2 regions of the Paenarthrobacter sp. TRD_SC_7 genome follow, and region 1 is predicted to be linked to the other one. Evidence: riboswitches for the same ligand, from Rfam matches in the RefSeq annotation. Region 1 holds a riboswitch; the other holds the start of a gene.
The links. A riboswitch is a leader RNA that binds a small molecule or an ion and turns the genes downstream of it on or off. The one in region 1 is predicted to bind cyclic di-AMP.

Region 1 (3,397 bases):
GCGAGGTCCGACGTCGATCCCATTGCCGCAACCCTGACGCATCGTTCGGCGGCGTTGCAGTCCACTATCGGCGTCAATGCCGCATTGTTCAGCGCCGGAACAGAAACACATTCGGTGGTCCTGTTCCGCGAGTCGGGGGGCCGGGCGGACCATGCCCAGGTGTTGGTGCACTATCAACTGGAGCTTGCGAAGCGCGCTGGCCGCAAGGTGGACAGGGTGATCCTGGGCATCAGTGAACCCTTCCAAGTCATCCGGCAGCTATCGGGGGCTTATCGTCAATCGAAGGTTGCTGCGCAAGCGGCCGCAGTGGACCTCCCGCTAGGTGAGCTCGTGGACAGCCGGAGTGTTGGTGTCTACCAGCTCTTTGATCGCCTGCTGGCGCCGGGTGGCTGGGATGACACGGGATCGGTGCATTTTCTGACGCTGGAGGACCAGGACAAGAACGGCGAGCTTCTGCCCGTCCTGGAATTGCTCTATGACAATGATGGCTCGGTTCAGGACGTCGCCGCCAAACTTCACCTCCACAGGAGCAGCATCTACAACCGACTCGGCCGGATCCGCCAACACATCGGTGCTGATCCGTTGAGTGGCGCGATCCGGCTCGAGTTACATGCCGCCCTGAAGGCGCGGCGTTGGGCCGGGCGGCCGCGGATCTGACGCCAGAAACTAGACGCCACAAAGGAGGCAGGCACCCGGGTGCCTGCCTCCTTTGTTGTGATGCTTTACGAGCGCCTCAAGCGCTGGCAGCTCCAGCGTCCCATCCGGCGACGGAACGTGGCAGTCCGGCTGCTGCTGCAGTGCCGGCCATGCCACCCCACATGGCTGGAGGTACGGGGCAGGCGCGTGCTCACTTGAGGACCTGCTGGGCTGCATCCAGGATGCTTTGAAGCCCCGATTCCGTGGGCTGCGGCGTGGTGGCGGCATTCGGCTTGCCCGGCCGCGGCTTGGAGGTCTGCGTTGCAGTCTCCGTTGGTGTGGGAGTCGGCGTCGGCGTGACCGTCGGGGTCGGCGTAGGGGTCGGGGTCGGCGCAGGCGGCGTTGTGATGGTGTCCGACGGCACCTCGCTCGGCGCAGGAGCCGGCTGGGTGGGGATCGGGCTGGTCACGCCAGGAACGGCCGGGACGGAAGAGGGTGCGGCTGACGGAACCCATACCGGGTCCGCGAGTGAGACCTGCGGGGTCGCAGTCGACGACGGCGACCCTGCCGCGGGCGCCTCCGCTACCGTTGCCGGTTGCCCGGCTTCCGAGGACGCCGTGGCCATTGACGAGGCTGATGGCGACGAAGCCGTGGAGTACGAAGCCTTGGGCGCGGGAGACGCCGAAGTCGAGGTGCGATCATCGCTCCCGCTGGCCTCCTGCGCTGGAGTCTCCCGGCCGAAGAAGGGCAACTCCAGGGCCTGCCCCAGCGTCCCGGCCGTCAGCACAAGGCCAAGCGCCCCTGCAACCACGGCCATGCGCTGGCTCATGTGCTTGACCGACGCTGCTTTTCGAAGGGCGGAGTGAGGTTCGCGGCCAAAGGAGGACGTCGGTCCGAAGCTGGACCTGCCAGCTGTGGGTGCGGCAGCCTGCTTCCGAACATCCTTGCGGCTTGCCAGTGCTGCCGACGCCGTTGCCGCGGCAGCAACCTGCGCGGGGGACTTGCCCCGCGGTGACTCGGCCGGTTCGGGTGTGCTCGCGGATTCTTCGCGGGCAGACACCACGGGAATGGCCGCCGTGGCGGGTTCCGGCGTTGCAGGCTGCACCACTTGAATAGCTGCGGTTGCGGATTCCTGGGTGCCGAACTCCTGCGAACCCGGCTCCATGCCAGCCGGCTGCACAACGGGGATCGCCGCGCTAGGGGGTCCAGGCGTGGTCGACTTCGGAGCTGCCGCCTGCGTATTGGAGATCGCAGCCGTGGGGATCATTGCAGTTGCGGAATGCTCAGTCGCGGACGCCTCGGCAAGGGATTCCTCGGGCGCGATCACAGCCCGGGCTGCCCTCTCCCGCTCGGCCGCACGAACCGCCGCACGCGTCGCGGGCGCCGCGATGGTGGGCAGGGCCGCAGTGGCGGGTTCCGGCGTCGTGCCTGTGCTAATTGGATTTTGGGGCGCAGCGGCGGAGTCCGCCGGTGCGTTGGTGGGGAATCCGCTGGGTTGGGCCCGACGGCGTCCGGTTGGCTTGGTGCGCTCGCCTTCATTGTGGGCGCGGCGCGGCTGATCCATGGTTGGGGACATGGTGGTTGCCTCTCAACGCCTTCGAGGTTAGCTGTCGGGTTCGGACGAGGCCGTCCGGCCGCCTAAGCGGCTTCACCCCGAGGACTTGGATACCAAGCCCGGGAACTGTGGGTCCCCCGCCTCTGCCGCGGGTCTGGCGGATCCCGGATTGCGGCAGAGCTCGGCGTCAATCCGGAAGCGGCCCAGCGGAGATACGGGTCGCCCTACGACGGTACATGAGCCGGAAAGTAAAGTCACATTAATGTAACGGGCGGTAGGCCTGCCCAAGCGATGGGGTTCTATGACTTAGGCTTCGGGGCCGGCGCGGGAGCCGGTAGCTCGTACTGGATCTTCTGGATCTGCACGGCCTGGTGGGGCCAACACGAGGAAGATATCCATGGCCTGACACTAGCTTCGCGGTGCACCGGCAGGTAGACATTGTCTATGGACCTGCCTGTGATGCCACCCGTCTCGCCCATGCTCGCCAAATCCGTTCCGGCCATCCCCGATGTTGGGCACTACGAGCCCAAATGGGACGGCTTCAGGACGATCGTCTTCAAGGACGGCGATGAGATCATCCTGGGCAGCCGCAACGAGAAGCCAATGACCCGATACTTCCCGGAAGTGGTGGATGCCCTACGGAAGAACCTCCCGGACAAATGCGTGATCGACGGCGAAATCGTCCTGATCGAGGGCAGCAGGCTGGAGTTCGAGGTTCTGCAGCAGCGGATCCATCCCGCCGACAGCCGGGTCAGGATGCTTGCCGAGAAGACCCCGGCTTCCATGATCGCGTTCGACATTCTTGCCTTGGGCGACGAAAACCTCATGGACAGGCCGTTCTCAGAGCGCCGCGCGCTTCTGGAACGGGCACTCGCCAAGGCAGAGCCTCCCGTGTATGTGACCCCCGCGGTGACGGATCTCGAACGGGCGCAGGAGTGGTTCGTGCAGTTGGAAGGCGCGGGACTGGACGGCGTGCTGTCCAAGCCGCTGAACGGGACCTATCAACCCAACAAACGCCTGATGTTCAAGACCAAACACGAGCGCACGGCGGATTGCGTGGTGGCCGGATTCCGCTGGCACAAGACCGCCAAAGTTGTGGGGTCGATGTTGCTCGGCCTTCATGACGACACTGGCCGGCTGCATCATGTGGGAGTGGTGGCATCGTTCCCCATGGCCCGCCGGGAGGCTCTGGTCGCAGAGCTGGAG
Region 2 (3,397 bases), 1.6 Mb from region 1:
GCGGTTCATAGACGGCCAGAATGGTTGCCAGCAGAAGCACCACGAGTGCTCCGCTGGTGTGCAGCAACGGTGAAGGCATTTGCGCGCCGGCCATGACAGGGCATTTAGCTATGTCCGCCAGCGGCTCGATGGTATCCGTATACATGACCAGGACGACTGTGGCGATGAGGGTGAGCGCGAGCTTCAGGAGAACCCAGTAGTGGCGGAAGAGTCCCCGCCGGGTGGCAAGTGCCAGGACCGTTCCGGTCAGCAGGGACCCCAGGGCCAAAGGGATGAGCAGCGACCAGACTGTGGCTTGCAGGGCAAGCCAGAGCAGGCGGCCTAGCTCGGGGCTGTCACCGCTGAGGCTCGCAATGTCGAGGACGACGAAAACAGCGACCGCGCCAATCCAGCCCAAGGAGCAAAGGACGTGAAGGGTCAGTAGGAACTTCCGGGAGCAGAGCTAAGAACCATCAGTGACCTATCCCAGGGCTGGTAGCCGGAGCCTGTCCGGCCGCTGAGCCGGGTGCCGTCACGCTGGTGCCGCGCTGCGGCTCGTCGGAATCACCATGGCCGGATTGCGGCCGCAACCGCAAACCTCCGCCCTCTAACCCACCATGGCAGAAAACTCCCTGCGCGTTTGCTAGTCCTGAGAGGTGCCAGCGGTAATGTGAGAGTCTCCAAAAGGGAGGCACAGGCGTTCTCGCAACGGCGGCACGCCACGGCACAGATCGTGCAATGCCCGTGCATCTCCGCGTGCTGTTCACAGTCCTTGGCGCAGACGCCACACGCGGTCCGGCACGCTTCGAGCATTGCCCTGACGATGTCGGTGTTGGTGGCGGTTTGGCGGCTGAGGATGGTGCCGGTCGCGGCGCAGATGTCGGCGCAATCGAGGTCGGTGCGGATGCAGGCGACCAGATCGGCGACCATTTCCTCACTAAGACACGCGTCGGCACAGGCAGTACATACTTGGGCACATTCGAAGCAGGCAGCAATACACTCAGCCAACTTTCTCCTTGTCCACAAGCCCTGACGTTCTTGGGTGGGCATCGATCATCGCGCTGATACGGTGGCTCATGGGCTCTGCTCCTCACACAGGTCATGAAGCGGCCGGCCCGCCGGGGGTGAACTGTCGGCTCAGATGAACGTTCCAGGATCCACTGTCTTGTCGTTCACCATGACCTCGAAATGGAGATGGCATCCGGTGGAGTTGCCCGTCGTCCCCACCCCGGCAATCTGGGCACCTTTGGCGAGGACCTGTCCGACTGAGACTCCGATGCTGGCCAGGTGGTTGTACGTGGTTTTCAGTCCGTTACCGTGGTCAACGACGATCCTGTTGCCCCCGCCGTATTGGCTCCAGCCCGCCTCCACGACGGTCCCTGGCCCGGCAGCGAAGACCGGAGTGCTGCACGCTCCGGTCAGGTCGATCCCGGTATGCCATTCTCCGGTTGCTCCCGTCAGCGGATTCACCCTGAGGCCGAAGGGTGAGCTGACGTTGACCGAAGCCATAGGTGCCCGGAGGCCGGGAGCAGACTCAGCCGGCGGGGCCTGGGGGACAACCACGGGGGCTGGGGCGGCAGCCGCCGGGGCTGCTTCTACCTTTGTTGGCGGGGCGGCCACCGGAGCAGGCGCCGCCTGCGAACCGACGAGCGGGCGGTCAAAAGAAAGGGAAGCCGCTGCTTCGGCGCCGATCATCGGCTGCGCGGCCGAGACTGGTTCAGCGGCCGGGACAAGGTTCGGTGCAGCGCCAGATCTCCCGGGCTCCGCTTGCGCGGCGGATAAGACAGAGGCGGCGATCAGGCCGGTCGCTGCCGCCGCTGCACCGAACCGAGGGCCACGGTTAAGCAGCGAAGAAAGATGATAAGCGGTCCCACGGCCAGGGCTGGTGGGAGTTGACATGGGGGCGGCGCGACGGCGCCGGTGCTGGGAACGGAAATGCAATGCGGGGGTCCTCTCGGCGCCGGCGAAGTTAGCTGTCGGATTCGGACGAGTGGACTGTCCGGCCCGCCCCGCTGCCCCGCCGATGGGCGGGCAATCGCAGGGCCGGCTTCACCCCAAGGTGCTACGCGCACCGCTGTTGGGTCCTCCGCCCCCGCCTGGATCTAGAAAGTCATGGACCGCCGACGGGGTTTGGCGAAACGGGCCAGCATACCCATGGCGGGTATGTACGAATCCAAGACTAACCAAAAGGAGTAAGAAGTTACAATTTCGTTACCATGGGATTGGCGTGTCCATCAAGAGTCGTGCCGTTTCGTCGACTATGGCGTATACCGTGAAGCGCGATGCATGGCGACACCCAAAGTGGAGGCACACCCTGCGGCGGGATGCGGTAGATGGCCTTAAACCCAGGGCATACGCGGGGGTAAGGTCGCACCTTCCGGGCCCGATATCTTCGTGTGACTCAGCCCGAGCCCCGGCCAACTCCGGGCAGGACCTGACGACTCTCTCGACGGCCTCCGACGCGGCACCCACACAGGCGGAATCCACAACTCCTCCGCAGCCCACTGCACCGACGCAGACTACCGGCCCCGACGACAGCAAGGCGCCCTTGGTCGCCGTCGTCGGGGCAGGGATCCTTGCCCTTGTTGGGCGAGGTTTCCTCCTTTCAGAGGTCACTTCGGAAAAGCCCTAAGCCGGAAGGGCGATACGTACCCGGCAAGCGGCAGCGCCGCCGGCGCGGCCATAGTTTCAGCAGCGGCCAGGAACGCATTGGTCAGGGGAATCCGACAGAGACCTCCTTGCGGAGGTCCCGGTCGGAATCGACCCCCGTCGGCCCGTGTCAGGGGGCGTCGGCGGGGCGGTAGCTCGTGCCTCCACCGGTGGAGACAACGATCCCTTCGGGCGTGGCAGCCCAGATCCAGGGATTCCCGTCGGCGCCCTTGAGGGCCGCAATGGCTAGAACTTCACCGTCGATCCGTCCTTTCTTGGTCCACGACTTGCCGGCGTCCGCCGAGTAGTAGGTGGTCCCGTCAGGGGCGACGCCTGCCGCTTCGTCCGGGTTGGCGAATGCGGCGTACTGAATCACTGGTCCGGTCTTATCCAGGGTCCAGGTTGCCCCGCCGTCGGTGGAGCGCTGGATTCCCTCGGTGGTGGTGCCCAGTATGGTGTCGCTGTCCGGGTGTCCGGCCAGGACTGCGGGGGCGAACATGGCCGCTACGGTGTTCCAGGTTTTCCCGTCGGGGCTGCTGCGCAGTTCCCCGTCGAAGGCGACGATCCCGGATTTGGTGGTGGTCAGGGCGTGGAAGTCGGATTCGCCTTGCCGTGAGAGTTTCTCCCAGGTTTGTCCTCCGTCGGTGGACTTGAGCAGACCGAGGGGGTTGGGCAGGTCAGAGCCCGGGCCGGGGTGACCGGAGGCGTAGAACACGCCGTTCTCTCCGGCGGTGAAACCCATCAGGTCGTTCGTGCCGCCGATCTTTCT

Region 2: another riboswitch for cyclic di-AMP. It lies ahead of AC0J5Z_RS17885 (M23 family metallopeptidase); the one in region 1 lies ahead of AC0J5Z_RS03595 (hypothetical protein).

The regions. Positions count from the first base shown of each region.
Region 1 is NZ_CM149587.1:711,820-715,216, forward strand. Features, by position in the region: gene AC0J5Z_RS03590 (PucR family transcriptional regulator) at 1-657, shown strand, start outside; gene AC0J5Z_RS03595 (hypothetical protein) at 848-2,212, opposite strand; cyclic di-AMP (ydaO/yuaA leader) riboswitch at 2,215-2,361, opposite strand; gene AC0J5Z_RS03600 (ATP-dependent DNA ligase) at 2,636-3,397, shown strand, end outside.
Region 2 is NZ_CM149587.1:3,759,681-3,763,077, reverse strand. Features, by position in the region: gene AC0J5Z_RS17895 (DUF2269 domain-containing protein) at 1-397, opposite strand, end outside; partial or broken gene AC0J5Z_RS17890 (four-helix bundle copper-binding protein) at 652-1,057, opposite strand; gene AC0J5Z_RS17885 (M23 family metallopeptidase) at 1,117-1,878, opposite strand; cyclic di-AMP (ydaO/yuaA leader) riboswitch at 1,926-2,097, opposite strand; gene AC0J5Z_RS17880 (F510_1955 family glycosylhydrolase) at 2,759-3,397, opposite strand, start outside.